4 regions of the Aquabacterium sp. A08 genome follow, and region 1 is predicted to be linked to each of the others. Evidence: predicted binding sites of a transcription regulator. Region 1 holds the regulator's gene; each other region holds the start of a gene.

Region 1 (7,756 bases):
CGCCCCGACGACACCGGCTCCCACGTCGTCTGCGCCCGGGTCACGGCCGAATTTCTGGCGTTTTCCAAGGCGCGCGGCAACGACCTCGTCACCCCCCGGCCGCAGTGGCGCTTCCCCGGCCTGAAGCCGGGCGACCGCTGGTGCCTGTGCGCGCTGCGCTGGCAGGAAGCGCTGGACGCCGGCTGCGCCCCGCCGGTGGTGCTGGAAAGCTGCCACGCGCGCGCCCTGGAGCACGTGGCGCTGGACGACCTGAAAGCCCACGCCTGGGTGAAGGCCTGAGCCTAAAATCCCACCCCATGCTCTCCGTCAAACACGAACTGCTCGCCGCCCTGGCCGCCGAGCTGGAAACCCTCTCGCCCGGCGCCGGCAGCAAGGCCGCGTTCGAAAACCCCAAGCAGGCCAGCCACGGCGACTTCGCCTGCACCGCCGCCATGCAGCTGGCCAAGCCGCTCAAGGCCAACCCGCGCCAGTTGGCCCAGCAGCTGGTGGACGCCCTGCAGGCCACCCCCGCCTTCCAGCGCTGGGTGGACGCGCTCGACATCGCCGGCCCTGGCTTCTTGAACATCAAACTCAAGCCCGCCGCCAAACAGCAAGTGGTGCGCGAGGTGCTGGCCGCGGGTGCCGCCTTTGGCCAGCAACCCAGCAACGGCCAACGCGTGCTGGTCGAGTTCGTGTCCGCCAACCCCACCGGCCCGCTGCACGTGGGCCACGGCCGCCAGGCCGCGCTGGGCGACGCCCTCTGCAACCTGTTCGAGACGCAGGGCTGGAACGTCCACCGCGAGTTCTATTACAACGACGCGGGTGTGCAGATCGAAACCCTGGCCAACTCCACCCAGCTGCGCGCCCAAGGCTTCAAGCCCGGCGACGCCGAATGGCCCGAGGCCGCCTACAACGGCGAGTACATCCAGGACATCGCCAACGACTTCCTCGCCAAAAAGACGGTGAAAGCCGACGACCGGGAATTCACCGCCAGCGGCGACGTGAACGACCTCGACGGCATCCGCCAGTTCGCCGTGGCCTACCTGCGCCACGAGCAAGACCTGGACCTGCAGGCCTTTCAGGTGAAGTTCGACCAGTACTACCTGGAGTCCAGCCTGTACACCAGCGGCCGCGTGGCGCAGGCGGTACAAAAGCTGATCGACGCCGGCAAGACCTACGAGCAGGACGGCGCGCTGTGGCTCAAGTCCACCGACTACGGCGACGACAAAGACCGCGTCATGCGCAAGAGCGACGGCGGCTACACCTACTTCGTGCCCGACGTGGCCTACCACATCACCAAGTGGGAACGCGGCTTCAGCAAGGTCATCAACATCCAGGGCACCGACCACCACGGCACCATTGCCCGCGTGCGCGCCGGCCTACAGGCCGCCGGCGTGGGCATTCCACAGGGCTACCCCGACTACGTGTTGCACACCATGGTGCGCGTGGTGCGCGGCGACGAGGAAGTGAAGATTTCCAAACGCGCGGGCAGCTACGTCACCCTGCGCGACCTGATCGAGTGGACCAGCGCCGACGCGGTGCGCTTCTTCCTGCTCAGCCGCAAGCCCGACACCGAATACACCTTCGACGTGGACCTGGCCATCCAGCAGAACAACGACAACCCGGTGTTCTACGTGCAGTACGCCCACGCGCGCATTTGCTCGGTGCTGGCCAGCTGGGGCGGCGACGTCGCCAGCCTGCAAGACGCCGACCTGTCGGCCCTGGAAGGCCCGCAGGCCCAGGCCCTGATGCTGCAACTGGCCAAGTACCCCGAGATGCTGAGCGCCGCCGCGGCCGACTTCGCCCCGCACGACGTGACCTTCTACCTGCGCGAACTGGCCGCCGCGTACCACAGCTACTACGACGCCGAACGCATCCTGGTGGAGGACGAGGCCGTCAAGCGCGCGCGCCTGGCCCTGGTCGCGGCCACCGCCCGGGTGCTGCACAATGGCCTGGCCGTGCTCGGCGTGAGCGCGCCACAGAAGATGTGAACCGAAAGCCCCCCATGACGCAAACCCCCCGCCCCCCCCGTGCCCTGCGCGGCGGCACCCTGCTGGGCTTCATCATCGGCCTGCTGGTGGGCCTGGGCGCCGCCCTGGCCGTGGCGGTGTACGTGACCAAGGTGCCGGTGCCGCTGGTGGACCGCGGCGTGCAGCGCAAACCCGGGCAGGACGCGATCGAGGCCGAGCGCAACAAGGACTGGAACCCCAACGCCGCGCTGTCGACCAAACCGGCCCCGCCCGCCGCCGTGACTCCCGCCGACGCCCAGGCTGCTGCCACGCCACCGGCGGCCGCCCCCGCGCCGGCGCCGTCCACACCCGCCGACCCGCTGGGCGCCCTGATCCAGGACCGCGCCGGCAGCCCCGGCCCGGTGGCGTCGGTCGAGGCGCCGCCGGCGGTGGACCCCTTCCATTACTTCGTGCAGGTGGGCGCCTTCCGCGGCCCCGACGAGGCCGAAGCCCAGCGCGCCCGCCTGGCCATGCTGGGCTTTGCCGCCCAGGTCAGCGAGCGCGAACAGGCCGGCCGCCCGGTGTTCCGCGTGCGCCTGGGCCCCTACCCCGCCAAGGCCGACGCCGAGGCCCAGCAGGAACGCCTCAAGGCCCAAGGCGTGGAGACCGCGCTGGTGCGCGTCCAGCGCTGAACCGGCTTGTGACCAGCTGTATCGCCCCGGAACTTTCCCGCGGCGACGGCGCCCCAACCCCAGAGCCGGGCCGAGACGGCCCCGCGACCGATCCACGGAGTGAAGCCACCATGCAAAGACGAGACTTTTCCCGCGCCGTGCTGGGCGCCACCGCCGCCGGCACCTTGGGCGCCTGGCTGCCCACCGCCGCCTGGGCCCAGGGCAGCGGCTTGCGCGAAGGCAGCGACTACCGCCGCCTGGCCCGCCCTGCCCCGGTGGACGCCCCGGCCGGCAAGGTCGAGGTGATCGAGTTCTTCGCTTACACCTGCGTCCACTGCTACAACTTCGAGCCCGCCTTCAAGGACTGGATGAAAACCGTGCCCGGCCACGTGGTGGCGCGGCGCTCTCCGGTGGGCTTCAACGCCTCCTTCGAGCCCCTGCAGCGGCTCTACTTCACCCTGGAGGCGCTGGGCCAGCTCGACGCCCTGCACGACCGCGTGTTCAAGGCCATCCACCAGGACCGGGTGCGGCTGAACAACGCCGACGCCATCATTGCCTGGGCCGCGGCGCAGGGGCTGAACCAGGCCCAGTTCACCCAGACCTTCAACTCCTTCGGGGTGGCGGGCAAGGTCAAGCGCGCGAACCAGCTGCAGGACGCCTACGAGGTCGAGGCCACGCCGTCGCTGGGCATCGCCGGGCGCTACTACGTGCCGGGCCAGGCCGCGCGCACCCTGACCGTGGCCAACGCGCTGATCCAGGAAGCGCGCAAGGGCTGAAGCGCGCCGGCCGCGCCACCGTGCGGCCGGCCCACCACCGCGACCCGCCGCGTGGCCCGGGCTTGTGCCCGCGGGCGCTGTGGCTACAATCGGCACACACCCTGCAAATGCAATTTTCGTGCCGATCATGACCACCACCCCACCACGCCACGCCCGGGCCCTGCGCGCCGCGCTGCTCGCCGCGGCCCTGGCGGGCGGGTTGTCCGCCCCGGCCCTGGCCGAGCGCGCCGACCGCCTCCAAGCCATGAACATCGAGGCCGACGCGCTGCGCTACGACGACGCACGCCAGACCAGCGTATTCACCGGCAACGTGGTCATCACCAAGGGCAGCATCGTCATCCGCGGCCAGCAGGTGGACGTGCTCCAGGACGCCCAGAACAACCAGTTCAGCACCGTGCTGGGACGCGAGGGCCAGCGCGCCTTCTTCCGCCAGAAGCGCGAGGGGCTGGAGGAGTTCATCGAGGGCGAAGCGCTGCGCATCGACTACGACAGCCAGGCCGACACGGTGAAGTTCATCGGCCAGGCGGTGCTGCGCCGCTACCGCGGCGCCACCCTGAGCGACCAGACCAGCGGCGGCACCATCGTCTACGACAACCGCACCGAGGTGTTCACGGTGGACGCCGGCGGCGCCAGCCGCTCGCCCGACAACCCCGGTGGCCGGGTGCGCGCCATGCTGACGCCCAACCCCGCCGCCGGCAACGCCGACGCGGCCGGCACACCGCCCCCCCGACTGCAACCCAGCCCGCGCCTGGAGTCCCGCCCGTGACCGGGGCCGCCGCCCCCGCCAGCCAGCTGCAGGTGCGCGGGCTGCAGAAAAGCTATGGCCGCCGTCCGGTGGTCAAAGACGTCTCGCTCACCGTGCACAGCGGCGAGGTGGTCGGCCTGCTCGGCCCCAACGGCGCCGGCAAAACCACCTCGTTCTACATGATCGTCGGCCTGGTGCGCGTCGACGCGGGCGACATTTCCCTCGACGGCCAGTCCATCCAGGGCCTGCCCATCCACCGCCGCGCGCGCATGGGCCTGGGCTACCTGCCGCAGGAGGCCTCCATCTTCCGCAAGCTGACGGTGGAGCAGAACGTGCGCGCCGTGCTGGAGCTGCAGACCGACGCCGCTGGCCGCCCGTTGCCCAAGGCCGAGATCGAGCAGCGCCTGACCGGCCTGCTGGAAGACCTGCACGTGCAGCACCTGCGCCACTCGCCGGCGCCGGCCCTGTCGGGCGGCGAACGGCGCCGGGTGGAAATCGCCCGGGCGCTGGCCACCAACCCGCGCTTCGTGCTGCTGGACGAACCCTTCGCCGGCATCGACCCGATCGCCGTCATCGAGATCCAGCGCATCATCGGCTTCCTAAAGTCGCGCGGCATCGGCGTGCTCATCACCGACCACAACGTGCGCGAAACGCTGGGCATCTGCGACCACGCCTTCATCATCAGCGACGGGCGGGTGCTGGCCCAGGGCACCCCGGCCGAGATCGTGGAGAACGCCGACGTGCGCCGGGTTTACCTCGGCGAGCACTTCCGCATGTGAGGCCGGGCGCATGAAGCAAGGCCTGTCCCTCCGCGTTTCGCAGCACCTGGCGCTGACGCCACAGCTGCAACAGTCGATCCGGCTGCTGCAGCTGAGCACGCTCGAAATGGCGCAGGAGGTCGAGCAGATGCTCGACGAGAACCCGTTCCTGGAGCGCGAACAGGAAGCCGCCGAGCGCGAGGACTTTGGCCTGGACCAGGCCGACGCGCCGGTGAGCCTGGGCGACCAGGTGAGCGAGTGGGCCACCGAGCCTGCCGCCCCCGCCCCGCGCGAACGCAGCGCCGACGCCCCCGGCGACGGCAACGACACCAGCCCAGCCGCGGAAGGCGGCGGCGAGGACAGCGCCCCGGTCGAACATAGCTGGGACGGCGACGGCACCGTGGAGCTGCGCGCCGACGACAGCGAATGGGGCGGCGACGCCCCGCCGCGCAACGGCGCGGCCGACGACGACACCGCCAGCGCCGCCGACCTGGCCAGCGAACACGTCAGCCTGGCCGCCCACCTGCACCAGCAGGCCCTGGCGCTGCGCCTGAACGACGACGAGCGCGCCGCGCTGTACTTCCTGATCGAGTCGCTCAACGACGACGGCTACCTGGCCGACCCCCTGCCCGAACTGGCCGAGGCCATCCTGGCGCAGGAAGAACAGGCCCGCGGCCGCGCCCTGTACGGCGACGAACGGCTGGCCCGCGCCGAAGAACTGCAACAGCTGCTGCACACCGTGCTGCACTGGCTGCAGCACATGGAGCCGGCCGGCGTGGGCGCGCGCCACCTGGCCGAATGCCTGACGCTGCAAATCCTGGAGCTGCGCAACAGCCCCGAGGCCCGCGCCGCCCTGGCCCTCTGCGAACAGCCGCTGGAGCTGATGGCCAAGCGCGACGTCAAGCGCCTGGCCACCCTGTGCGGCTGCACGGACGAGGTGGTCAAGGCCGCGCTCGCGCTGATCGCCCGGCTCGAACCCAAACCCGGCCGGCGTTTTGCCAACGTGGAGCGCAACGTGGTGGTGCCCGACGTCATCGTCACGCCCCAAGGCCGCGGCTTCAAGGTGCAGCTCAACCCCGAGGTGATGCCGCGCCTGCGCGTGCAGGACGTCTACGCCAACGCCATGCGCGGCCACAAGGGCGACAGCGCCCAGGGCATGCAGCAGCGGCTGCAGGAGGCGCGCTGGTTCATCAAGAACATCCAGCAGCGCTTCGACACCATCCTGCGCGTGGCCAGCGCCATCGTCGAACGCCAGCGCAGCTTCTTTTTGCACGGCGAACTGGCCATGCGCCCGCTGGTGCTGCGCGAGATCGCCGACGAACTCGGGCTGCACGAATCCACCATCAGCCGCGTGACCACCGCCAAGTACATGGCCACGCCCTTCGGCACCTTCGAGCTGAAGTACTTCTTCGGCTCGGCGCTGGGCACCGAAACCGGCGGCAACGCGTCGAGCACCGCGGTGCGCGCGCTGATCAAGCAGTTCGTGGCCGGCGAGGACGCCAAAAAGCCGCTGAGCGACAACCAGATTTCCGACATGCTCAAGGAACAAGGCATCGAGTGCGCGCGCCGCACCGTGGCCAAGTACCGCGAGTCGCTGCGCATCGCGCCGGCCAACCTGCGCAAGGCCCTGTGACCCCCGGGCGCGCCGCCCCGCCGACGCGCCCCCACCGACCCGAAAGTTCGCCATGAACGCCCTCACCCTGTTCCTGCCCTGCGCCGCCGGCGTGGAAACCTACCTGGCCGACGAGGTGCAACGCATCACCGGCGTGCCCGCGGGCGAGTTGCGCGTCGGCCGCGCCGGCGTGGAACTCGCCGGCAGCTGGCGCCAGGCGCAGCAGCTCAACCTGCACAGCCGCCTGGCCCAGCGCGTGCTGGTGCGCCTGGCGCGCCAGCCCTACCGCAGCGAACAAGACGTGTACGGCGCCGCCGCCGGCGTGGCCTGGGAAATCTGGTTCACCCCGCAGCGCACCCTCAAGGTCGAGATCACCGCCCAGCACAGCCCGCTGAAAAGCCTGAACTTCGCCGCGCTGCGCGTCAAAGACGCGATTTGCGACCGACTGCGCGACAAACGCGGCGAGCGCCCCAGCGTGGACACCGCCCGGCCCGACGTGCGCGTGTTCGCCCACCTGACGCACGAGGACGTGTCGGTGTACATCGACACCTCGGGCGAACCGCTGTTCAAGCGCGGCTGGCGCGAGGACAAGGGCGACGCGCCGCTGAAGGAAACCCTGGCCGCCGCCATGATCGCCGCCACCGGCTGGACCGGCTGGGACGAACAAGGCCGCCCGGTGCCGCTGTACGACCCCTGCTGCGGCAGCGGCACGGTGCTGATCGAGGCCGCGCAGGTGGCGCTCAACCTGGCGCCCGGCCGGCTGCGCCGCTTCGCCTTCGAGAAACTGCTGCCGCACCAGCCCCACGTCTGGCAGGCGCTCAAACAGGAAGCGCAAGCCGCCGAGCGGCCGCTGCCGCCCGGCACCGCGCCCTTCATCTTCGGCAGCGACGTCGCCTTCCGCATGGTGGACTTCGCGCGCCGCAACGCCGAGCGCGCCGGCGTCATGGCCGCGCTGGAACTGCGCGGCGGCGACGCCCTGCAGCGCCTGCCGCCCAGCCCCACGCCGGGGGTGATGCTGCTCAACCCGCCCTATGGCGAGCGCATCGCCGCCGCCGGCGTGGCCGGCCAGCGCGCGGCCACCCGCGCCCGCGAAACCGCCCAGTTCGCCGAGGGCGGCGAGAACACCGACTTCTTCGCCCAACTGGCCACGCACTGGAAAAAACACTACGCCGGCTGGTCGGCCTGGCTGCTCACCCCCGACCTGAAGCTGCCCAGCCAGATGCGCTTCAAGGAATCGCGCCGGGTGCCGCTGTGGAACGGCCCGAT
Region 2 (7,756 bases), on a different contig from region 1:
GCTTGGTGAAGAAGTGCGCTACTTCGGTCTTGATGCCTCCGTTGCCAGCGATGTACATCTCCCAGCCGCTGTCCACGCCGATGATGCCCACGTCCTTGATGCCGGCTTCGGCGCAGTTGCGCGGGCAGCCGCTGACGGCGTACTTCACCTTGTGCGGGGCGTACATGCGCCACATGGCGCGCTCCAGGTCCTTGCCCATTTGGGTGGAGTCCTGCGTGCCCATGCGGCACCATTCGCTGCCGACGCAGGTCTTCACCGTGCGCAGTGCCTTGGCGTAGGCGTGGCCGCTGGGCATGTCCAGGTCCTTCCACACCGCCACCAGGTCTTCTTTCTTCACGCCCAGCAAGTCAATGCGCTGGCCGCCGGTCACCTTGACCGTGGGGATGGCGTACTTGTCCACCACGTCGGCGATGCGGCGCAGTTCGCTTGCCGTGGTTTCGCCGCCCCACATGCGCGGGATGACGCTGTAGGTGCCGTCCTTCTGGATGTTGGCGTGGCTGCGTTCGTTGATGAAACGGCTTTGCGGGTCGTCCCTGGCTTCTTTGGGCCAGGTGCTGATGAGGTAGTAATTCACCGCCGGGCGGCAGCTGGCGCAGCCGTTCGGGGTTTTCCAGCCCAGGTGCTGGAACACGGCGCCGGTGCTCAGCAGCTTGCCGCCGTCGGCCAGCGGTGTGGCGATGGCGGCGCGAACGTCGGCGTGGCTGTGGTCGGTGCAGCCGCACATCGGCTTTTTCTTCGGGGTGGCGCTGTAGTCGCCGCCGGCGGTGAACATCAAAATTTGCTCGACCAGGCCGGTGCACGAGCCGCAGCTGGCGCTGGCCTTGGTGTGCTTGCGCACCTCGTCCAGGGTGAACAGGCCTTTGTCCTTGATGGCCTTGCAGATCGCACCCTTGTTCACGCCGTTGCAGCCGCAGACCTCGGCGTCGTCGGGCATGCTGGCGGCCTTGGTGTGTCCCTCGTGGCCCACGTCGCCGATGTGGCTTTCGCCGAACATCAGCTTGTCGCGGATGTCGGCCACGTTGCGGCCCTCGCGCAGCAGCTTGAAGTACCAGGAGCCGTCCACGGTGTCGCCATACAGGCAGGCGCCCACCAGCTGGTCGTTCTGGATGACCAGCTTTTTGTAGACGCCGCCCACCGGGTCGCTCATCAGGATTTCTTCGCAGCCCTCGCCGCCCATGAAGTTGCCGGCGCTGAACAGGTCGATCCCGGTGACCTTGAGCTTGGTCGAGGTGAGCGAGCCGGTGTAGCGGCCGATGCCGAATTCGGCCAGGTGGTTGGCCAGCACCTTGCCCTGCTCGAACAGCGGCGCCACCAGGCCGTAGGCGATGCCGCGGTGCGCCGCGCATTCGCCCACGGCGTAGATGCGCGGGTCGGTCACGGTCTGCAGCGTGTCGCTGACGACGATGCCGCGGTTCACGTGCAGGTGCATGCTCTCGGCCAGCGCGGTGTTGGGGCGGATGCCCACGGCCATCACCACCAGGTCGGCGGGCACGGTGCTGCCGTCCTTGAACTGCACCTTAGCCACGCGGCCACTGTCGTTGGCCAGCAGCGCCTGGGTCTGTGCGCCCATGAGGAATTTCATGCCGCGCTGTTCCAGCGACTGTTGCAGCAGTTGGCCCGCCACCTCGTCGAGCTGGCGCTCCATCAGCCAGGGGCCCACGTGCACCACCGTCACCTCCATGCCGCGTTTCATCAGGCCGTTGGCGGCTTCCAGGCCCAGCAAGCCGCCGCCAATCACCACCGCGTGTTTGTGCACCGTGGCCGCATCAATCATGGCCTGGGTGTCTGCAATGTCACGGTAGGCCAGCACGCCCGGCAGGTCCTTGCCGGGGATGGGCAGCATGAAGGGGTTGGAGCCGGTGGCCAGCACCAGCCGGTCGTAGGCCACGCTCTGGGTCTGGCCCTGGGCGTTGCGGGCGTGCACCAGGCGGCGGGTGCGGTCCACCGCGGTCACCGTCCAGCCGGCGTGCAGGGTGATGCCGTGCTCCTGGTACCAGGACCAGTCGTTGAGGACGATCTCCTCCAGCGTCTGCTCGCCGGCCAGCACCGGCGACAGCAGGATGCGGTTGTAGTTGGGGTGCGGCTCGGCGCCGAAGACGGTGATGTCGTACAGGTCCGGGGCGAGCTTGAACAGCTCCTCCAGCGCCCGGACGCCGGCCATGCCGTTGCCCACCATCACCAGTTTCATTTTGCTTTTGGGTTCGACTCGCATGTCCATGGCGCAGCTCCAACTCCACATTCAGGGGTGAGCGACCCCCCGACCGGTGTCCGACCGGCCGTGGTTCGCTGGGGTTTCGGGGGGGGTGACCGGGCTCGGTCAGGCGGCCTTTTCCACGTGCGCCTGGCGCGTGTAAAGGAAGTCGATCACCGCCTTGCGGCAGTGCAGGTAGGCCGGGTCTTCGGCCAGTTCCACCCGGTGGCGCGGGCGTGGCAGGTCCACCGTCAGCACCTCGCCAATGGTGGCGGCGGGGCCGTTGGTCATCATCACGATCTTGTCGGACAGCAGCACCGCTTCGTCCACGTCGTGCGTCACCATCACCACCGTGCTTTGGGTGCGGGCGACGATGTCCAGCAGCTCGTCCTGCAGCTTGGCGCGGGTCAACGCGTCCAGGGCGCCGAAGGGCTCGTCCATCAGCAGCACCTTGGGCTCCATGGCCAGGGCGCGGGCAATGCCCACGCGCTGCTTCATGCCGCCGCTGATTTCGCCTGGGCGCTTCTGCGCCGCGTGCGTCAGCCCCACCAGGGCCAGCGCGGCGTGGGTGCGTTCGGTCAGCTGGGCCTTGCCTTCGGCCTTCTGACCGGTGCTGCGCGCCCCAGAGCCGAACACCCGCTCCACCCCCAGATAGACGTTGTCGAAGCAGGTCAGCCACGGCAGCAGCGAATGGTTCTGGAACACCACCGCGCGCTCCGGGCCGGGGCCGGCGATCTCGCGCCCGGCGCACAGCAGCACCCCCTGGGTCGGGCTGGTCAGACCGGCGATCAGGTTGAGCAAGGTGGACTTGCCGCAGCCCGAGTGCCCGATCAGGGCCACGAACTCGCCTTTGGCGATCGTCAGGTCGATGTCGCGCAGCGCCGGGAACAGGCCCTTTTTCGTCTTGAAGGTCTGGGCCACGCCTTCGATGCGGATGTACTTGCTGTCGCTCATGATTTCACCTCTTCGAACGTGAAGGCCGTGGCCAGTTGGATCAGGGCGTGTTCCAGCAGCAGGCCGACGATGCCGATGACGAAGATCGCCACGATGATGTTGGTGACGTTCAGGTTGTTCCACTCGTCCCAGACCCAGAAGCCGATGCCCACGCCGCCGGTCAGCATCTCGGCCGCCACGATCACCAGCCAGGCCGTGCCCACCGCCAGGCGCACGCCGGTCAGCATGTAGGGCAGCACCGCCGGGAACAGGATCTTGGTGACGATCTTCCACTCGCTCAGGTTGAGCACGCGGGCCACGTTCATGTAGTCCTGCGGCACGCGCTGCACGCCCACCGCGGTGTTGATGACCATCGGCCAGATGGAGCAGATGAAGATGGTCCAGATCGCCGCGGGGTTGGCGCCCTTGAACACCAGCAGGCCGATCGGCAGCCAGGCCAGCGGCGAGACCGGGCGCAGCAGGCTGATGAGCGGGTTGAACATGCGGCTCAGAAAATCGAAGCGGCCGATGGCAAAGCCCGCCGGAATGCCCACCAGCGCGGCCAGGCCGAAGCCCATGGCCACGCGCTGCAGCGACATCAGCACGTTCCAGCCCACGCCCTGGTCGTTCGGGCCGTTGCGGTAGAAGGGGTCGGAAAAAATCGCCACGGCCTGCGTCCAGGTGTCCAGCGGGGTCGGGATGCTGCTGCCGGTGGACACCGACACCAAGTACCACAGGCCCACCAGCAGGGCCAGGCCCAGCACCGGGGGCACCACGGCCCAGGCCAGGGCCGACGCGTCGAAGCCGGCACGCGGCGCGGGCGGCGTGGCGGCCGCCACCACCGGCGCAGCGCCGGCTTGGGGGTGAAGGGCAGAAGGGCTGGACGCCGGCGGCGCCGACTCCAGCGGGGCGTGAAACACGGCGCTGACCATGGTGCAACCCTCCTCAGGCCTTGATCTTGAAACCGTCGGCGTACTGGGCCGGGTTCTTGCCGTCCCAGGTCACACCGTCGATGAACTTGCTGCTGCGCAGCACGTCCTTGGGCACGCCGATGCCCATGGCGCCGGCCACCGACTTGTACAGGTCCACCCGGTTCACCTGTTTGGCGATACCCAGGTAGTCGGGGTGGCTCTTGAGCAAACCCCAGCGCTTGTGCTGGGTCAGGAACCACATGCCGTCGCTCAGGAAGGGGAAGTTCACCAACCCGTCGTTGAAAAACTTCATGTGGTTCGGGTCGTCCCAGGTCTTGCCCAGGCCGTTCTGGTAGCGGCCCAGGATGCGCTGGTTGATCGCGTCTACGCTGGTGTTGATGTAGCTCTTCTGCGCCACCGTTTCGGCCATCTTCAGCTTGTTCTGCAGGCCGGCGTCGATCCAGCGGCTGGCCTCCAGCACCGCCATCATCACCGCGCGGGTGGTGTTGGGGTACTTGCTCACGAATTCGCTGGTGGTGCCCAGCACCTTTTCTGGGTGGTCTTTCCAGATGTCCTGGGTGGTGTTGGCGGTGATGCCGATGCCGTCCATGATCGCGCGGTGGTTCCAGGGCTCGCCCACGCAGAAGCCGTCCATGTTGCCGATGCGCATGTTGGCCACCATTTGCGGCGGTGGCACGGTGATCAGCTTGGCGCCCGACAGCGGGTTGATGCCCGCGGCCGCCAGCCAGTAGTGCATCCACATGGCGTGGGTGCCGGTGGGGAAGGTGCCGGCGAAGGTGTATTCGCGCGGTTTCTGCGCCATCACCTTGGCCAGGCTGGGGCCGTCCACCGCGCCCTGGCCGGCCAGCGCCTTGCTCAGGGTGATGGCCTGGCCGTTGTGGTTCAGGTTCATCAGCACCGCCATGTCCTTCTTGGGGCCGGCGGTGCCCAGGTGCACACCGTAAATCAGGCCGTAGAGCACGTGGGCCAAGTCCAGTTCGCCGTTGACCAGCTTGTCGCGCACGCCGGCCCAACTGGCCTCTTTGGTCGGGATGATCTTGACGCCGTACTTCTGGTCGAAGCCCAGCACCGAGGCCATGACCACGCTGGCACAGTCGGTCAGCGGGATGAAGCCGATCTTGACCTCTTTCTTTTCCGGGGCGTCGGAGCCGGCGGCCCACACGCCGTGGTGCCCCAGGCTGGAGAACAGCGCCGCGCCGGTCAGGGCCGCACCCTGCTGGAGCCAGGCGCGGCGGTTGGGGGTGGCGGGGCGGTCGGTCGGGGGCAGGGCCGTTGCGGCGGTGGAGGGGGTGTGGGGCATGACAACTCCTGGAGCGGGACTTCAAGGCCCGGGCCCACGAAAAACGGCGTCCACCGCACCACTGGGCCAACCAGTGGGCGATGGACGCCGTTGTCCATGTGTCCGGGAAGACGTCGATTCGTGCCGCCGTTGGCTCAAATCGCTGTCAACCCTCTAGCAGAAGCCGTGCCAGGTGAAAGCCAGCGGTCGATTTCCAGAGGTTGCCAGGGCAGAAAAGACCGACGCCCCCGGCGCCTCCGCCGGCGCGATGGGCCGCGGCGGTGCGTGCCGTGCGCGCCGCGGTGCGCCGAGGCACTGAGTCGGTGCGTGGGTGTGTCAGCGGCCGCTTGCCGCCAGCACGTCGCGCATGGCCAGCACCGCCTCGGCCACGTCCACCAGGCGTTTGTTCTGGCTCATCGCCATCTGGCGCATGGCCTTGTGCGCGGCTTCTTCGTTGAGCTGGCGGTGGGCCATCAGCAGGCCTTTGGCGCGCTCGATCACCTTGCGCTCGTTCAGGCTGGCGCGCACGGTGTCCAGCTCGTCGGCCATGGACTGCAGGCGCTGGGCCTGAGCCTGCACCATGTCCAGCACCGAGCGCTCCAGCTGCGAACCCACCGGCTGGGTCGGGGCGGTGCCCGAGGGGCGGGCGTCGTGGAAAAACTGCTCCAGCACCGCCGGGTCGGTGCCGGCGCTGGCCTGCGGGCCGTCCAGCCGGGCCTGCAGCTCCTGCAGGTGTTGCAGTTCCTGGTCGGTGGCGGCCAGTTGTGTGGCGCAGCGCTGCAGCAGCTCCTGCGTCATCTGGTTCTCCACCAGCCGCATCTCGTCCATGCGCTGGCTGCAGCAGTCGAACCAGGGCTGGCTCAGCTGGGTGTTCAGCGGCCCGCCCACGCTGGCGGTGCCCAGCAGGCGGCGCATCCGTTCCAGCTCCACCAGGGCCGAGGCGCGCTGGCACTCGCGCCACAGGCTGCGGGTGTCGTGGCTAGCAAAGTCGCTGAACACCTGCAGGCAGCGTTCCTGCGAGTCGATCAGGTGCAGCAGCCGCTGCTGCGCATCGTGTTCGGTGGCGCCGCTGGCGAACATGGCCGCGCCGGTGGCGCGTTCTTGCCCGGCGAATTCCTTGCCCTGCATGAAATTGAACAGCGCCACCAGCAGGCGTGAAATGGCGGGGTCGCTGGCGGTGTCGGCCGCTTCGCACACCACCGCCAGCAGCCCGGCGATCAGCTGCCCATAGGCCGCCGTGGCGCGCGCAGGCGTCCACTGCAGGGCCGCGATGCCGCTGCGCAGGCCCGGCAGGGCGCCCAGGCCGTGCAGCACGTAGGCGATGCGGCTGAACAGCCGGGCGCCGTTGTCGTGCCGGCCGGCGCCGGTGTCCAGGCCGTCAAAGGCGGCGCGCAACTCCACTGCGGTGGCGTCGCTGGCGCCGGTCTGGCCGCGCAGGGCCTCGCCAAAGCGTTCGCCGCGCGAGCCCAGGAACAGGTTGCTCAGGCCCCGCTCGCGCTGCAGTTCGTGGATCATGCGCGAGGTCACCCGCACCAGCGCGCTGGTCTGCTGCAGTTGCCGCAGGTCCGCCATCTCGCACTGCTTGGCGGCCATCAGGAAGCTCAAACCGGTTTTCATCGGGGCCAGGGGTGGGCGTTCGTGGGCCTGCGGGCACCGGGTGCCGCTCAGGGTTTACCCCGCTATTGTGCACCGCCGTACACTGGCGGCATGTTGATATTGGGAATCGAATCGTCGTGCGACGAAACCGGGGTGGCGCTGGTCGAGGCCGCCGCCGGGCAGGGCGGGGTGCCGCGCCTGCTGGGCCACGCGCTGCACAGCCAGATCGAGATGCACCGGGCCTACGGCGGCGTGGTGCCCGAGCTGGCCAGCCGCGACCACATCCGCCGCGTGCTGCCGCTGACCGAAGCCACCCTGGCGCAGGCCGGGCGCGCGCTGGCCGAGGTCGAGCTGGTGGCCTACACCCGCGGTCCCGGCCTGGCCGGCGCGCTGCTGGTGGGGGCCGGGGTGGCCTGCGCCATGGCCGCGGCGTTGGGGCGGCCCACCCTGGGAGTGCACCACCTGGAAGGCCACCTGTTGTCGCCCTTTCTCAGTGCCGACCCGCCCGAGTTTCCCTTTGTCGCCCTGCTCGTTTCGGGCGGCCACACCCAGCTGATGCGCGTGGACGGCGTGGGCCGCTACGCGCTGTTGGGCGAAACCATCGACGACGCCGCCGGCGAGGCTTTTGACAAATCCGCCAAGCTGCTGGGCCTGGGTTACCCGGGTGGCCCGGCGCTGGCGCGACTGGCCGAACAGGGCCAGGCCGACGCTTTCAAGCTGCCGCGCCCGCTGTTGCACAGCGGCGACCTGGATTTTTCTTTCGCCGGCCTCAAAACGGCGGTGCTGACCCAGGCCAAAAAACTCGGTGCCGACCTGGACACCCGC
Region 3 (7,756 bases), on a different contig from region 1:
CGGCGCCGAAGACGGTGATGTCGTACAGGTCCGGGGCGAGCTTGAACAGCTCCTCCAGCGCCCGGACGCCGGCCATGCCGTTGCCCACCATCACCAGTTTCATTTTGCTTTTGGGTTCGACTCGCATGTCCATGGCGCAGCTCCAACTCCACATTCAGGGGTGAGCGACCCCCCGACCGGTGTCCGACCGGCCGTGGTTCGCTGGGGTTTCGGGGGGGGTGACCGGGCTCGGTCAGGCGGCCTTTTCCACGTGCGCCTGGCGCGTGTAAAGGAAGTCGATCACCGCCTTGCGGCAGTGCAGGTAGGCCGGGTCTTCGGCCAGTTCCACCCGGTGGCGCGGGCGTGGCAGGTCCACCGTCAGCACCTCGCCAATGGTGGCGGCGGGGCCGTTGGTCATCATCACGATCTTGTCGGACAGCAGCACCGCTTCGTCCACGTCGTGCGTCACCATCACCACCGTGCTTTGGGTGCGGGCGACGATGTCCAGCAGCTCGTCCTGCAGCTTGGCGCGGGTCAACGCGTCCAGGGCGCCGAAGGGCTCGTCCATCAGCAGCACCTTGGGCTCCATGGCCAGGGCGCGGGCAATGCCCACGCGCTGCTTCATGCCGCCGCTGATTTCGCCTGGGCGCTTCTGCGCCGCGTGCGTCAGCCCCACCAGGGCCAGCGCGGCGTGGGTGCGTTCGGTCAGCTGGGCCTTGCCTTCGGCCTTCTGACCGGTGCTGCGCGCCCCAGAGCCGAACACCCGCTCCACCCCCAGATAGACGTTGTCGAAGCAGGTCAGCCACGGCAGCAGCGAATGGTTCTGGAACACCACCGCGCGCTCCGGGCCGGGGCCGGCGATCTCGCGCCCGGCGCACAGCAGCACCCCCTGGGTCGGGCTGGTCAGACCGGCGATCAGGTTGAGCAAGGTGGACTTGCCGCAGCCCGAGTGCCCGATCAGGGCCACGAACTCGCCTTTGGCGATCGTCAGGTCGATGTCGCGCAGCGCCGGGAACAGGCCCTTTTTCGTCTTGAAGGTCTGGGCCACGCCTTCGATGCGGATGTACTTGCTGTCGCTCATGATTTCACCTCTTCGAACGTGAAGGCCGTGGCCAGTTGGATCAGGGCGTGTTCCAGCAGCAGGCCGACGATGCCGATGACGAAGATCGCCACGATGATGTTGGTGACGTTCAGGTTGTTCCACTCGTCCCAGACCCAGAAGCCGATGCCCACGCCGCCGGTCAGCATCTCGGCCGCCACGATCACCAGCCAGGCCGTGCCCACCGCCAGGCGCACGCCGGTCAGCATGTAGGGCAGCACCGCCGGGAACAGGATCTTGGTGACGATCTTCCACTCGCTCAGGTTGAGCACGCGGGCCACGTTCATGTAGTCCTGCGGCACGCGCTGCACGCCCACCGCGGTGTTGATGACCATCGGCCAGATGGAGCAGATGAAGATGGTCCAGATCGCCGCGGGGTTGGCGCCCTTGAACACCAGCAGGCCGATCGGCAGCCAGGCCAGCGGCGAGACCGGGCGCAGCAGGCTGATGAGCGGGTTGAACATGCGGCTCAGAAAATCGAAGCGGCCGATGGCAAAGCCCGCCGGAATGCCCACCAGCGCGGCCAGGCCGAAGCCCATGGCCACGCGCTGCAGCGACATCAGCACGTTCCAGCCCACGCCCTGGTCGTTCGGGCCGTTGCGGTAGAAGGGGTCGGAAAAAATCGCCACGGCCTGCGTCCAGGTGTCCAGCGGGGTCGGGATGCTGCTGCCGGTGGACACCGACACCAAGTACCACAGGCCCACCAGCAGGGCCAGGCCCAGCACCGGGGGCACCACGGCCCAGGCCAGGGCCGACGCGTCGAAGCCGGCACGCGGCGCGGGCGGCGTGGCGGCCGCCACCACCGGCGCAGCGCCGGCTTGGGGGTGAAGGGCAGAAGGGCTGGACGCCGGCGGCGCCGACTCCAGCGGGGCGTGAAACACGGCGCTGACCATGGTGCAACCCTCCTCAGGCCTTGATCTTGAAACCGTCGGCGTACTGGGCCGGGTTCTTGCCGTCCCAGGTCACACCGTCGATGAACTTGCTGCTGCGCAGCACGTCCTTGGGCACGCCGATGCCCATGGCGCCGGCCACCGACTTGTACAGGTCCACCCGGTTCACCTGTTTGGCGATACCCAGGTAGTCGGGGTGGCTCTTGAGCAAACCCCAGCGCTTGTGCTGGGTCAGGAACCACATGCCGTCGCTCAGGAAGGGGAAGTTCACCAACCCGTCGTTGAAAAACTTCATGTGGTTCGGGTCGTCCCAGGTCTTGCCCAGGCCGTTCTGGTAGCGGCCCAGGATGCGCTGGTTGATCGCGTCTACGCTGGTGTTGATGTAGCTCTTCTGCGCCACCGTTTCGGCCATCTTCAGCTTGTTCTGCAGGCCGGCGTCGATCCAGCGGCTGGCCTCCAGCACCGCCATCATCACCGCGCGGGTGGTGTTGGGGTACTTGCTCACGAATTCGCTGGTGGTGCCCAGCACCTTTTCTGGGTGGTCTTTCCAGATGTCCTGGGTGGTGTTGGCGGTGATGCCGATGCCGTCCATGATCGCGCGGTGGTTCCAGGGCTCGCCCACGCAGAAGCCGTCCATGTTGCCGATGCGCATGTTGGCCACCATTTGCGGCGGTGGCACGGTGATCAGCTTGGCGCCCGACAGCGGGTTGATGCCCGCGGCCGCCAGCCAGTAGTGCATCCACATGGCGTGGGTGCCGGTGGGGAAGGTGCCGGCGAAGGTGTATTCGCGCGGTTTCTGCGCCATCACCTTGGCCAGGCTGGGGCCGTCCACCGCGCCCTGGCCGGCCAGCGCCTTGCTCAGGGTGATGGCCTGGCCGTTGTGGTTCAGGTTCATCAGCACCGCCATGTCCTTCTTGGGGCCGGCGGTGCCCAGGTGCACACCGTAAATCAGGCCGTAGAGCACGTGGGCCAAGTCCAGTTCGCCGTTGACCAGCTTGTCGCGCACGCCGGCCCAACTGGCCTCTTTGGTCGGGATGATCTTGACGCCGTACTTCTGGTCGAAGCCCAGCACCGAGGCCATGACCACGCTGGCACAGTCGGTCAGCGGGATGAAGCCGATCTTGACCTCTTTCTTTTCCGGGGCGTCGGAGCCGGCGGCCCACACGCCGTGGTGCCCCAGGCTGGAGAACAGCGCCGCGCCGGTCAGGGCCGCACCCTGCTGGAGCCAGGCGCGGCGGTTGGGGGTGGCGGGGCGGTCGGTCGGGGGCAGGGCCGTTGCGGCGGTGGAGGGGGTGTGGGGCATGACAACTCCTGGAGCGGGACTTCAAGGCCCGGGCCCACGAAAAACGGCGTCCACCGCACCACTGGGCCAACCAGTGGGCGATGGACGCCGTTGTCCATGTGTCCGGGAAGACGTCGATTCGTGCCGCCGTTGGCTCAAATCGCTGTCAACCCTCTAGCAGAAGCCGTGCCAGGTGAAAGCCAGCGGTCGATTTCCAGAGGTTGCCAGGGCAGAAAAGACCGACGCCCCCGGCGCCTCCGCCGGCGCGATGGGCCGCGGCGGTGCGTGCCGTGCGCGCCGCGGTGCGCCGAGGCACTGAGTCGGTGCGTGGGTGTGTCAGCGGCCGCTTGCCGCCAGCACGTCGCGCATGGCCAGCACCGCCTCGGCCACGTCCACCAGGCGTTTGTTCTGGCTCATCGCCATCTGGCGCATGGCCTTGTGCGCGGCTTCTTCGTTGAGCTGGCGGTGGGCCATCAGCAGGCCTTTGGCGCGCTCGATCACCTTGCGCTCGTTCAGGCTGGCGCGCACGGTGTCCAGCTCGTCGGCCATGGACTGCAGGCGCTGGGCCTGAGCCTGCACCATGTCCAGCACCGAGCGCTCCAGCTGCGAACCCACCGGCTGGGTCGGGGCGGTGCCCGAGGGGCGGGCGTCGTGGAAAAACTGCTCCAGCACCGCCGGGTCGGTGCCGGCGCTGGCCTGCGGGCCGTCCAGCCGGGCCTGCAGCTCCTGCAGGTGTTGCAGTTCCTGGTCGGTGGCGGCCAGTTGTGTGGCGCAGCGCTGCAGCAGCTCCTGCGTCATCTGGTTCTCCACCAGCCGCATCTCGTCCATGCGCTGGCTGCAGCAGTCGAACCAGGGCTGGCTCAGCTGGGTGTTCAGCGGCCCGCCCACGCTGGCGGTGCCCAGCAGGCGGCGCATCCGTTCCAGCTCCACCAGGGCCGAGGCGCGCTGGCACTCGCGCCACAGGCTGCGGGTGTCGTGGCTAGCAAAGTCGCTGAACACCTGCAGGCAGCGTTCCTGCGAGTCGATCAGGTGCAGCAGCCGCTGCTGCGCATCGTGTTCGGTGGCGCCGCTGGCGAACATGGCCGCGCCGGTGGCGCGTTCTTGCCCGGCGAATTCCTTGCCCTGCATGAAATTGAACAGCGCCACCAGCAGGCGTGAAATGGCGGGGTCGCTGGCGGTGTCGGCCGCTTCGCACACCACCGCCAGCAGCCCGGCGATCAGCTGCCCATAGGCCGCCGTGGCGCGCGCAGGCGTCCACTGCAGGGCCGCGATGCCGCTGCGCAGGCCCGGCAGGGCGCCCAGGCCGTGCAGCACGTAGGCGATGCGGCTGAACAGCCGGGCGCCGTTGTCGTGCCGGCCGGCGCCGGTGTCCAGGCCGTCAAAGGCGGCGCGCAACTCCACTGCGGTGGCGTCGCTGGCGCCGGTCTGGCCGCGCAGGGCCTCGCCAAAGCGTTCGCCGCGCGAGCCCAGGAACAGGTTGCTCAGGCCCCGCTCGCGCTGCAGTTCGTGGATCATGCGCGAGGTCACCCGCACCAGCGCGCTGGTCTGCTGCAGTTGCCGCAGGTCCGCCATCTCGCACTGCTTGGCGGCCATCAGGAAGCTCAAACCGGTTTTCATCGGGGCCAGGGGTGGGCGTTCGTGGGCCTGCGGGCACCGGGTGCCGCTCAGGGTTTACCCCGCTATTGTGCACCGCCGTACACTGGCGGCATGTTGATATTGGGAATCGAATCGTCGTGCGACGAAACCGGGGTGGCGCTGGTCGAGGCCGCCGCCGGGCAGGGCGGGGTGCCGCGCCTGCTGGGCCACGCGCTGCACAGCCAGATCGAGATGCACCGGGCCTACGGCGGCGTGGTGCCCGAGCTGGCCAGCCGCGACCACATCCGCCGCGTGCTGCCGCTGACCGAAGCCACCCTGGCGCAGGCCGGGCGCGCGCTGGCCGAGGTCGAGCTGGTGGCCTACACCCGCGGTCCCGGCCTGGCCGGCGCGCTGCTGGTGGGGGCCGGGGTGGCCTGCGCCATGGCCGCGGCGTTGGGGCGGCCCACCCTGGGAGTGCACCACCTGGAAGGCCACCTGTTGTCGCCCTTTCTCAGTGCCGACCCGCCCGAGTTTCCCTTTGTCGCCCTGCTCGTTTCGGGCGGCCACACCCAGCTGATGCGCGTGGACGGCGTGGGCCGCTACGCGCTGTTGGGCGAAACCATCGACGACGCCGCCGGCGAGGCTTTTGACAAATCCGCCAAGCTGCTGGGCCTGGGTTACCCGGGTGGCCCGGCGCTGGCGCGACTGGCCGAACAGGGCCAGGCCGACGCTTTCAAGCTGCCGCGCCCGCTGTTGCACAGCGGCGACCTGGATTTTTCTTTCGCCGGCCTCAAAACGGCGGTGCTGACCCAGGCCAAAAAACTCGGTGCCGACCTGGACACCCGCCGCGCCGACCTGGCGGCTGCCACGCAGGCCGCCATCGTCGAGGTGCTGGTGAAAAAGTCGCTGGCAGCGCTGCAGCAGACCGGCCTGCGCCGGCTGGTGGTGGCCGGCGGCGTGGGTGCCAACCGCCTGCTGCGGGCGCAGCTGGACGCGGCCTGCCAGCGCCGCGGCGTGCGGGTGCATTACCCCGAACTGCACCTGTGCACCGACAACGGCGCCATGATCGCACTGGCCGCCGGCATGCGGGTCCAGGCGGGGCTGGTGCCGGCCGAGGCGCGCTGCTACAGCTTCGACGTGAAACCGCGCTGGCCGCTGGCCGAGCTGTCGGTGGTTTGAGGGCGTTAGGCTGCGCTCTCGTCTCCGGCTATAATCCATGGTTGCTTGTTTTATCGCAGGCAATTCACGCCCGTAGCGGCAAACCCCGATGCCTCTGGCACCGTTGGGCCACCTGCGACGGGATGCATGTCCACATTAGGAAAATTCTCATGATTTCTCAAGCCGCCAAGGCCGAAGTGATTGCCGCCAATGCCCGCGCCGCCAACGACACCGGCAGCCCCGAGGTGCAGGTCGGTATCCTGACCGCCCGCATCAACGAGCTGACCCCCCACTTCAAGACCCACCACAAAGACCACCACGGTCGCCGCGGTCTGCTGAAGATGGTGAGCCGCCGCCGCAAGCTGCTGGACTACCTGAAGTCCAAGGACGCCGACCGCTACCTGGCGCTGATCCAGAAATTGGGCCTGCGCAAGTAATCGGTTTGCCGAAGCACTGAACCCGCCAAACGCCTGGGTAGCTCAGCCGCCCCAGGCGTTTTTTGCTTTTTTCACCGGAGTTGCCGCCGTTCAGAGCGAAGCTGTGTCATTCCAACGGGCTTGTGCCCGTCCGCAGGCCCGCTGGAATGGCATCGTGTTCTGAAGAGGGCGCTCCCCACCCTGGGCGCCGTTGTCTGCGCCCGAACACCCAGGAGCACACCATGACCATGTTCAACAAAGTCACCAAAACCTTCCAGTGGGGCCAACACACGGTCCGCATGGAAACCGGCGAAATCGCCCGCCAGGCCAGCGGCGCCGTGCTGCTCGACATCGAGGGCACCGTGGTCCTGGCCACCGTGGTGGCCAAGCAGGAAGCCAAGGCCGGTCAGGACTTCTTCCCGCTGACCGTCGATTACCTCGAGAAGACCTACGCCGCCGGCAAGATCCCGGGCAGCTTCTTCAAGCGCGAAGGCCGCCCGTCCGAATTCGAGACCCTGACCAGCCGCCTGATCGACCGCCCGATCCGCCCGCTCTTCCCCGAGGGCTTCTTCAACGAAGTGCAGGTGGTCATCCACACCCTGTCGCTGAACCCCGAGGTGGACGCCGACATCGCGGCCATGATCGCCACCAGCGCCGCCCTGTCGGTGTCGGGCATCCCGTTCAACGGCCCCATCGGCGCCGCTCGCGTGGGTTACATCAACGGCGAATACGTGCTGAACCCGGGCCAGACCGAGCGCAAGAACAGCCAGATGGACCTGGTGGTGGCCGGCACCGAGGCCGCCGTGCTCATGGTGGAGTCCGAGGCCCAGCAGTTGAGCGAAGAGATCATGCTGGGCGCCGTGGTGTTTGGCCACGAGCAGGGCAACATCGCCATCGCCGCCATCAACGAACTGGTGCGTGACGCCGGTAAGCCCGAGTGGAACTGGCAGGCCCCGGCCAAAGACGAGGCCCTGATCGCCAAGATCGACGGCCTGGCCAAGGCCAAGCTGGAGGCCGCCTACCAGATCCGCAACAAGCAGGCCCGCACCCAGGCCTGCCGTGCCGCCTACGCCGACGTGATGGCCGCCCTGAAGGCCGAAGGCGTGGCCTTTGACAGCGTGGCCATCGAAGGCCTGCTGTTCGAAATCGAAGCCAAGATCGTGCGCGGCCAGATCCTGGCCGGCGAGCCCCGCATCGACGGCCGCGACACCCGCACCGTGCGCGCCATCGAAATCCGCAATGGCGTGCTGCCGCGCACCCACGGCTCGGCGCTGTTCACCCGCGGTGAAACCCAGGCGCTGGTCGTGGCCACGCTGGGCACCGACCGCGACGCGCAGCGCATCGACGCCCTGAGCGG
Region 4 (7,756 bases), on a different contig from region 1:
GGCAAGGTGTTCCTGTCCATCGCGCCCGACGGCACCGCCATGCCCTGCCACAACGCCGGCAACCTGCCCGGGCTGCAACTGCCCAACGTGCGCGACCTGCCCCTGCACGACATCTGGCACGGCAGCGGCGCCTTCAACCGCTTCCGCGGCTACGACTGGATGCAAGAGCCCTGCCGCAGCTGCGACGAGAAAGAAAAGGATTTTGGTGGCTGCCGCTGCCAGGCCTACCTGCTGGCCGGCGACGCGGCCGCGGCCGACCCGGTGTGCGGCAAGTCGCCGGACCACGAGAAAGTGGTGCGGATCGTGCGCAACGCCTCGGCCGTGCCCACGCAGCCGATTGTGTTCCGCAACGACACCGAGGCGCGCGCCCTGTCGCAGGCCGGGGCCGTGCCCGGTGGCTGCGGCGCCAGGGGCTGACGGCATGGGTCGCGTCAGCCAGGTCCACCATGCCATGTTCGGCGCCTCCCTGGTGCGGCGCCTGCCGTGGTTCCAGCGCCCGGCGCTGGCGCTGGAGCAAGGCCCGCAAGGGCTGTTTTTGCTGTGGGCGGCGCACGCCGGCCTGTTGCTGGCCGGTGCCTGGCTGTTGTACCAACGCGGCGTGTGGGCCATGCTGCTGCAGGCCGACCCGACTGGCCTGACCCTGGTGATCGTGCTGCTGTTTGCCGCCTGCACCGGCTGGGTGGGCGTGCGCGCCTGGCACCTGGGGCGCCAGCGCGAGGCCTTGCTGGCCTGGCCGGCGCCTTGGCCGGCCGCGGGTGACACTGCCGTGGATGCCGCTGCCCTGTGCCCTGCGGATGGGGTGGCCGGCCGGGTGGGGCAGACCGGTGCCCCGATCGACCGGCGCTGGGCCCATGCCTACCTGGAGGCGGTGCGCCAGCGCGGCACCGACGTGGGCGTGGCGCGCGATCTGCTCACCGAAGCCAGCCACGGCCCGCACGAGATGGCCTGGTGGTTCAACGGCATCCAGCTCAAGCTGGGCTTGCTGGGCAAGGTGATCGGGTTTTCGGTGCTGGCGCTGGAGTTGGGGCAGATGCAGAGCTTCGACCCGAGCCAGTCGGCGCAGCTGCTCAAGAGCCTGACCGGTGGCCTGGGCATTGCCCTGCTGACCACCATGACCGGCCTGGCCGGCAACATCCTGCTGGGGTTGCAACTGATGCGCCTGGACCGCCACGCCGACGCTTTGGTGGCCGACATCCTGGCCCTGGGCGAACGCCAGCGCGGAGGCTGAGGCATGGCGATCGGCAGACCGGCCCGCGACACCGAGGCCGACCCGTTCTACGACATGCTGTTCAACATCCTGATCGCGTTCGTGTTCTGTTTCGTGATCGCGATGCTGGCCTTCAACCCCCAAGCGCGCAAAAAAGGCGACATCCCGGCCAAGGCCGAGTTCATCATCACCGTGTCCTGGCCCGACAACAACCCCAACGACGTGGACACCTGGGTGCGCGACCCGCAGGGCAACGTGCTGTGGTTCCGCCAGCGCGACGCCGGCCTGATGCACCTGGACCGCGACGACCGCGGCGCCAAGAACAACACCGTCATCGTCAACGGGCGCGAAATCACCAACCCCATCCGCCAGGAGATCGCCACCCTGCGCGGCTTGATGCCGGGCGAGTACGTGGTCAACGCCCACTACTACGACAGCCGCGACCAGCAGCCGGTGGACGTGTCGGTGGCGGTGGTCAAGGTCAACCCGCAGGCCGACATCCTCTACACCGGCCAGACGCGCATCGGCGCCAAAGGCCAGGAGCGCACGCTGGTACGCTTCACCCTGAACGAGGCCGGGGGCGTCGAAGGCCTGAGCACCGAACCCTACACCCTGGTCGACACCGTGGGCCTGAAATGACAAGGACGCACCGATGATCCCCGCCGTTTCCTCGCAACTGCTCATCCTGGGCGTGTTGTACGCCCTGTTGGCGTTTCTGTTGCTCGTGCTCTGTCTGGCCACGCGCTGGCCGGTCTGGGTCAAGCTGGCGGGCATTGCGCTGGTCAGCGGCTTCTATGTGCTGGCGCAGCAGACCTTCACCGGCGTGTCGGGCTGGCCCAGCGTGGACCGCTTGCCCCCCAAGTTCGTGTTCCTGTCCGCGGTGTTCGACGAGCCGGTGCCCGCCAGGGGCCACGACGGCGCCATCTTCCTGTGGGTGCACCCGGTGGAGGGCGGCAAGCTGGTCGAGATGCCGCGCGCCTACCGCTTGGCCTACCAGAAGGACCTGCGCGGTATTTTGGAGGACGGGCTGAAAAAGGCCCGCGACGGCAACGCGCAAATGGGCACCACCACGCCGCGGCGCGGCCCGTCCGGGTCCACCTGGCTGCGCCCGGCGGGCAACCAGGACCTGGAGATCCGCCTCAGCGACGTGCCCCGCGCCCAACTGCCGGAGAAGTGAGCCATGCGTACCTTCCACCCTGCAACGCCTGCCGTTCGCGGTTCTGGCCCCTTCGCCCCTGACAGGCGGGCGCCAGGGCGCGTCGCGGCGCTGCTGGCCGTTGGCGCCGGCCTGGGCCTGTCGGCGTGCGGGCCGACCCCGGGCGACGGCTGGTTCCCGCTGGACGCCGGCCACCACCAGACCTATCAGGTGCGTTACGAGGTGGACGGCGTGGTCCGCGACGAGGTCTGGACCCAGACCGTGCGCGGCACCGCCACCTGGGACGACGCCCCGGTGGCGGTGCGCCACCATTCGGCCGGGGTGGAGTTTTACCTGAAAGCCAGCGACGCCGGCGTGCAGCGCGTGGCGGTGCGCGCCGAGGTCGACGACCAGCCCCAGGCCGACGACCCGCCGCGCTGGGTGCTCAAGGCCCCCTACGCGGTGGGCACCGAATGGAGCAGCCCCACCGTGCCCTACCTGCTGGAGCGCCGCAACGAATACCCGCGCGAACTGCGCCACACCCACCGGCTGAACATGCAATGGCGCATCGCGGCGGTGGACGATGCGGTGGACACCCCGGCGGGGCGTTTCCAGCCCTGTCTGCGGGTGGAAGGGGTGGGGCAGCTCAACCTCTACACCGACCCGGTCAACGGGTTCAGCGATGTGCCCCTCACCGGGCGCGAGTGGTACTGCCGTGGGGTGGGGCTGGTGAAGTGGGAGCGGCGCGAGGTGGTGCCGGCCGGCTTCTTCATCGGGGGCGTGGTCAGCGCGGAACTGCTGCGCTGACCCACCGGGCACCGGCCTGCCCCAGGCCGGGTGCCATGGGGTCTGGGTTCAGTCCTTGAAGGTCAGCACCCAGCCGCCCAGCAGCTTCAGGTCGGCCGGGCTCAGGCTGCCGTGCGGCGGCATGGGCACACGGCCCCATTTGCCGCGCGAGCCGTTTTGCACCGACTGCGCCAGGGTGGCGGCGGCGTCGGCCTCGCCGGCGTACTTGTTGGCAATGGATTTGAACGAGGGCCCGACGATTTTTTCGTCCGGGGCGTGGCAGGAATAGCAGCCGCTGGCCTTGGCCAGTTCGGTGGCCTTGTTCAGGTCGAGGCTGGCGTGGGCAGGGGCGAGGGCGGCGCTCAAGGCCAGGGCCGCGGCGGCGGTCAACAAGGTGTTCATCGGGACAACTCGAAATTCGGAAACAAAAAAGGCACCGCAGACCAAACCACAGCAGTCTGCGGTGCCGTCAAGGTCCGTGCCGGACGTCGCACCCCGGCACGGAGACGTTCACATCACTTCATCAGCTTGAAGGTCCACACGGAGCCGCCTTGCTCCAGGAAGTTGACCTTCTTGGCGACCTCACCGCCCCACAGCGGCACCGCGCCACCCCAACCGGAGACGACGGTGATGTACTGCTCGCCGTCCTGTTTCCAGGTCACAGGCGGGGCCACCACGCCGGAGCCGGTCTGGAACTGCCACACGATCTTGCCGGTCTTGGCGTCGGCGGCCTTCAGGTAGCCTTCCGGGGTGCCCCAGAAGACCAGGTCGCCGCCGGTGGTCAGCACGCCGCCCCACAGCGGGGCTTCGTTCTTGACTTCCCATTCGATCTTGCCGGTCTTGGGGTTGACCGCGCGCAGCGAGCCGATGTAGTCGTCGTACAGCGGCTTGATGGTGAAGCCGGCGCCCAGGAAGGCCGCGCCCTTCTTGTAGGTGATGGGCTCGTTCCAGATCTCCATGCCCCACTCGTTGGTGGGCACGTAGAACAGGCCGGTCTTGGGGCTGTAGGCCATGGGCATCTGGTTCTTGCCGCCCAGGAAGCCCGGGGCCGAGAACACGGCCTTGCCCTTGGAGCCGTCGCCGCCGGCGGCGGTCGGGTCGCCCGGGCGGTTGTCCGGGTCGAAGTTGGGGCGGCCGGTCTTCAGGTCGATGCCGGTGGCCCAGGTCGTCTTGGTGACGAAGGGGAAGGCGTTGACCAGTTTGCCGGTGGCCGCGTCGTTGACGTAGAAGAAGCCGTTGCGGTCGGCCTTGCCGCCGACGCGCTTGCCGTCCATGTCAAAGGTCACGAACTCGTTGACCCCGTCGTAGTCCCAGCCGTCGTTGGGGGTGTTCTGGTAGTGCCACTTGATCTGGCCGGACTTCACGTCGATGGCGACGGTGGAGGCCGAGTACAGGTTGTCGCCCTTGCGCACGTGGCTGTTCCAGGGGCCCGGGTTGCCGGTGCCGAAGTAGGCCAGGCCGGTTTTCGGGTCGTAGGTGCCGCCCAGCCAGGTGGCCGCGCCGCCGGTTTTCCAGGTGTCGCCCGGCCAGGTGGCGTTGGTGGTGCCGGTGATGCCGTTTTCCTTGCCGTCCTTGTAGCCCATGTGGCCTTCGACCACCGGGCGGGTCCAGACCATCTTGCCGGTTTGCGGATCGCGCGCTTCCACGCGGCCGATCACGCCGAACTCGCCGCCGGACACGCCGGTCAGCAGCAGGCCTTCGGCGATCAGCGGGGCCGCGGTGTAGCTGTAGCCGGCGGCGTAGTCGTCGATTTTTTCGCGCCAGGCCACGCGGCCGGTCTTGCGGTTCAGGGCCACCAGCTGGGCGTCCAGGGTGCCGAAGATCACCAGGTCGCCGTGGATGGCGGCGCCGCGGTTGATCACGTCGCAGCAGGGCATGATGCCCTCGGGCAGGCGGTGCTCGTACTTCCACAGCTTCTTGCCGGTCTTGGTGTCGACCGCGTAGATGCGCGAGTAGGAGGCGGTGACGTACATCACCCCATCGTGGATGATGGGCTGCGACTGCTGGCCGCGCTGCTTTTCACCACCGAAGGACATGGACCACACCGGCACCAGGCGGTTGATGGTCTTGGCGTTGATGTCGGCCAGGGGCGAGAAGCGCTGACCCTGCGTGCCCAAACCCCAGCTCAACACGTTGTCGGTGGTGGTGGCGTCTTTGGCGATCATGTCGTTGGTGACCTGGGCGCCGACCTGGGCGGCCGCGGCCATCACCAGAATGCTCAAAAGTTTTCTTTTCACGTTCAGTCTCCTGCTGTCTGTGGATGGGCATGGATGTCGATTGACCGTTGGGCCGGGGCGCCCTCTGCGCCACTGCCACGTGTCGGGCACCATGGGGCAAATTGCGTGCCAAGCCCGGGCCTAGGGCTTACCCGGGGTTTTGGCGCGCCGCCGCGGCCCCGTCACCCCGGCGGTGGTGACAGTGTTGCAACGCCCCCCGCGCGGGTTGTCACAGGGTGTTCCACTTTGGATCAACGCCCTGTGACACCCGGGGCCGGCTGGCCGCGCAAGGCGGCCAGTTCGTGCTGGGGGTAGAGGTGGGTGACCGAGCGCACGTACTCCGCCGGCAACGCGGCCCAGCCGGCAAAACGCGGGGGAATCGGCAAGGCCAGCACCTCGCCCAGGTCCAGGCCGGCGCGGGCGCTGTCGCTCAGGGTGTGTGCCAGCCACTGCAGCCAGTCCCGGGTCTGTTCCAGGCCGCGCAGGTCGGTGTGCACCGGGCCGTGGCTGGGCACCATCACCCGCAGCGGCAGGGCGCTGGCGCGCTGGCGCAGGCGTTCCAGGCTGGCCTGCCAGTCGACCAGGCGGGCGTGTGGCGTGGTCGGCACCCGGTCGGCAAACACCAGCCCGCCGGCAAACACCACCCCGGTGCTGTGGTCGATCAGTACCAGGTCGTCGTCGGTGTGGCCGCTCAGGCGCAGCAGTTCCAGCCGGTGGCCGCCCCACTCGAACACGCCCGGCTGCAGCGCCTGCCGCGCCGGGGTGGACTCGGTGCCTTTCATCCAGTCGCCGCAGAGGCGGAACAGGTTGTCCTCGTAGGCCTGGCCTTCGGCCCGCATGCCGCGGATGCTGCCGGGCAGGGCTTCGGTCGGCACGTCGCCGTAGGCCTGGTTGCCAAAAAAATAGTCGGGGTGCAGGTTGAGGTTGAGCACCCGCACCACCGGCAGCGGCGTGACGCGGGCGATCGCCTGGCGCTGCTGTTCGCCGTACAGCCGCCCCGGCCCGGTGTTGACCACGATCACCCCGGCCGGCGTGGCGATGAAGCCGGTGTTGATGATGTTGCAGCCGTTGGCGCGGCCGAAGTCGGCGACCGCGCCTTCGATGACCCAGGTGTTGGGGGCGATGGCGCGCGGGCGCAGGCCGTGGTCGAGCCGGGTGGCGTCGGGCTGGGCCACAGTGGCCGTGGCCGCTGCGAGGGGCGGGGTGGGTGCCGGCGCCTGCGCCCAGGCCAGCCCGGCGGTGCAGGCCCAGGCCAGCCCGGCGGCCCAGCCGGTCGGGCGCCAGCCCGTGGCGCGGTGCGGCAGCGGTACTGTGCGGCCTGCGGGGCCGTGTGCGGTGGCCCTCATGCCGTCACCTCGTGGTGGATGCGGTTGCCGTTGTTGTCGCGCCCCTGCAGCACCAGCGTGCCGGGGGGCGTCTGTGCCAGCTCGAAGGTGATGAGCGGGTTTTCCGACACCGGTTCGTGCAGCTCCAGCCGCCACCAGACCTGGTCGGCGCTGTCGCGCAGCACCAGTTCCTCGATGTGGAAGGCTGGGATGCCGGCCACCAGGCCGGTGTCCATCGGGTGCATCACCCGCAGGCGCAGGCGGGTGCCCTGGCCGTCCAGGACATTGCGGAAAAAACGCGCCTGCACCTGGTTCAGGGTCTGGCTCCAGCTGCCGTCGGCGCGGGTGGCGCCGGGCACGGTGCAGCCGCCGCCGGCCGCGTTCACCCAGGTCTGGCCCACGTGCCACTGGCCGTCGCGGGTGCGCACCAGGGCGCGCAGGGGCGAACCCTGCTCCAGCCGGAAGCGAAAGGCCAGCACCGGCAGGGCCCGGTGCGGCTCGAAGGTCAGCACCTGCTGCACCGGGTTGCGGTCGGCCACCACCACGATGCGGTCGATGGCTGCGCCGCTGCGGGCCAGCGCGCGCGCGTCCAGCAGCACCGGCACGTTCATTGCGTCTTCGGCAAACGGCGGGCCCTTGATCTGCACCAGTGGGCTGAAGCGGGCCGGTTCGTCGCCCATGAACTTGCGTTTCACCACCGGCCACTGCATGGAGCCGAGCGGGTCGCCGCCGGTGTGGTCGGTCTGGGCCTGGGCCGGCGCGGTCCAGCCCAGGCCGCCGGCACCCACGGCGCCCAGGCGCCAGGCGGTGTCGCGCAGCCAGCGGCGGCGGTCGGGGCCGTGGGGGGGTGGGGTGGGGGGCATCGTCGTCTCCTGTGCTTATTTGTGTTTCAGATGCTTGAGGGGGCGGGGCCGGCCCGCCCCGGCTTCAGGGGGCGCCGCGCTGGCGGATCCAGCCGCGTTGCGGGTCGTAGCCGCGCAGGGCCAGTGCGAAACACACCAGCGTGCCGCCCAGCAGCACCGCCAGACCCGGCCCGTTCCATTGCCCTTCCAGGGCAAAGCGCATGGCCTCCACCGCGTGGGTGAAG

Evidence for each region. Region 1 encodes sigma-54, which starts transcription at its own class of promoters, with help from an activator protein. Its sites were predicted from a motif close to TGGCANGNAANCTGCTTT; they were not measured.
Region 2: a site for sigma-54 is predicted at 5,510-5,527, ahead of HA630_RS13310 (CmpA/NrtA family ABC transporter substrate-binding protein). Genes of this name have one in related genera too.
Region 3: a site for sigma-54 is predicted at 3,425-3,442, ahead of HA630_RS16250 (CmpA/NrtA family ABC transporter substrate-binding protein). Genes of this name have one in related genera too.
Region 4: a site for sigma-54 is predicted at 5,459-5,476, ahead of HA630_RS21655 (PQQ-dependent methanol/ethanol family dehydrogenase). Genes of this name have one in related genera too.

What each region holds. Positions count from the first base shown of each region.
Region 1 is NZ_JAAQQT010000692.1:42,437-50,192, reverse strand. Features, by position in the region: gene HA630_RS19820 (DUF2237 family protein) at 1-279, shown strand, start outside; gene argS (arginine--tRNA ligase) at 297-1,970, shown strand; gene HA630_RS19810 (SPOR domain-containing protein) at 1,985-2,620, shown strand; gene HA630_RS19805 (thiol:disulfide interchange protein DsbA/DsbL) at 2,731-3,375, shown strand; gene lptA (lipopolysaccharide transport periplasmic protein LptA) at 3,503-4,141, shown strand; gene lptB (LPS export ABC transporter ATP-binding protein) at 4,138-4,899, shown strand; gene rpoN (RNA polymerase factor sigma-54) at 4,910-6,511, shown strand; gene HA630_RS19785 (class I SAM-dependent RNA methyltransferase) at 6,564-7,756, shown strand, end outside.
Region 2 is NZ_JAAQQT010000637.1:2,173-9,928, forward strand. Features, by position in the region: gene nirB (nitrite reductase large subunit NirB) at 1-2,218, opposite strand, end outside; gene HA630_RS13300 (ABC transporter ATP-binding protein) at 2,318-3,145, opposite strand; gene ntrB (nitrate ABC transporter permease) at 3,142-4,056, opposite strand; gene HA630_RS13310 (CmpA/NrtA family ABC transporter substrate-binding protein) at 4,070-5,356, opposite strand; gene HA630_RS13315 (nitrate regulatory protein) at 5,672-6,952, opposite strand; gene tsaD (tRNA (adenosine(37)-N6)-threonylcarbamoyltransferase complex transferase subunit TsaD) at 7,043-7,756, shown strand, end outside.
Region 3 is NZ_JAAQQT010000666.1:4,013-11,768, reverse strand. Features, by position in the region: gene nirB (nitrite reductase large subunit NirB) at 1-133, opposite strand, end outside; gene HA630_RS16260 (ABC transporter ATP-binding protein) at 233-1,060, opposite strand; gene ntrB (nitrate ABC transporter permease) at 1,057-1,971, opposite strand; gene HA630_RS16250 (CmpA/NrtA family ABC transporter substrate-binding protein) at 1,985-3,271, opposite strand; gene HA630_RS16245 (nitrate regulatory protein) at 3,587-4,867, opposite strand; gene tsaD (tRNA (adenosine(37)-N6)-threonylcarbamoyltransferase complex transferase subunit TsaD) at 4,958-6,004, shown strand; gene rpsO (30S ribosomal protein S15) at 6,154-6,420, shown strand; gene pnp (polyribonucleotide nucleotidyltransferase) at 6,642-7,756, shown strand, end outside.
Region 4 is NZ_JAAQQT010000705.1:17,596-25,351, reverse strand. Features, by position in the region: gene pqqE (pyrroloquinoline quinone biosynthesis protein PqqE) at 1-417, shown strand, start outside; gene HA630_RS21680 (hypothetical protein) at 452-1,228, shown strand; gene HA630_RS21675 (hypothetical protein) at 1,232-1,846, shown strand; gene HA630_RS21670 (hypothetical protein) at 1,860-2,384, shown strand; gene HA630_RS21665 (hypothetical protein) at 2,388-3,149, shown strand; gene HA630_RS21660 (c-type cytochrome) at 3,198-3,530, opposite strand; gene HA630_RS21655 (PQQ-dependent methanol/ethanol family dehydrogenase) at 3,644-5,335, opposite strand; gene HA630_RS21650 (quinoprotein relay system zinc metallohydrolase 1) at 5,596-6,690, opposite strand; gene HA630_RS21645 (quinoprotein dehydrogenase-associated SoxYZ-like carrier) at 6,687-7,532, opposite strand; gene HA630_RS21640 (ABC transporter permease) at 7,597-7,756, opposite strand, start outside.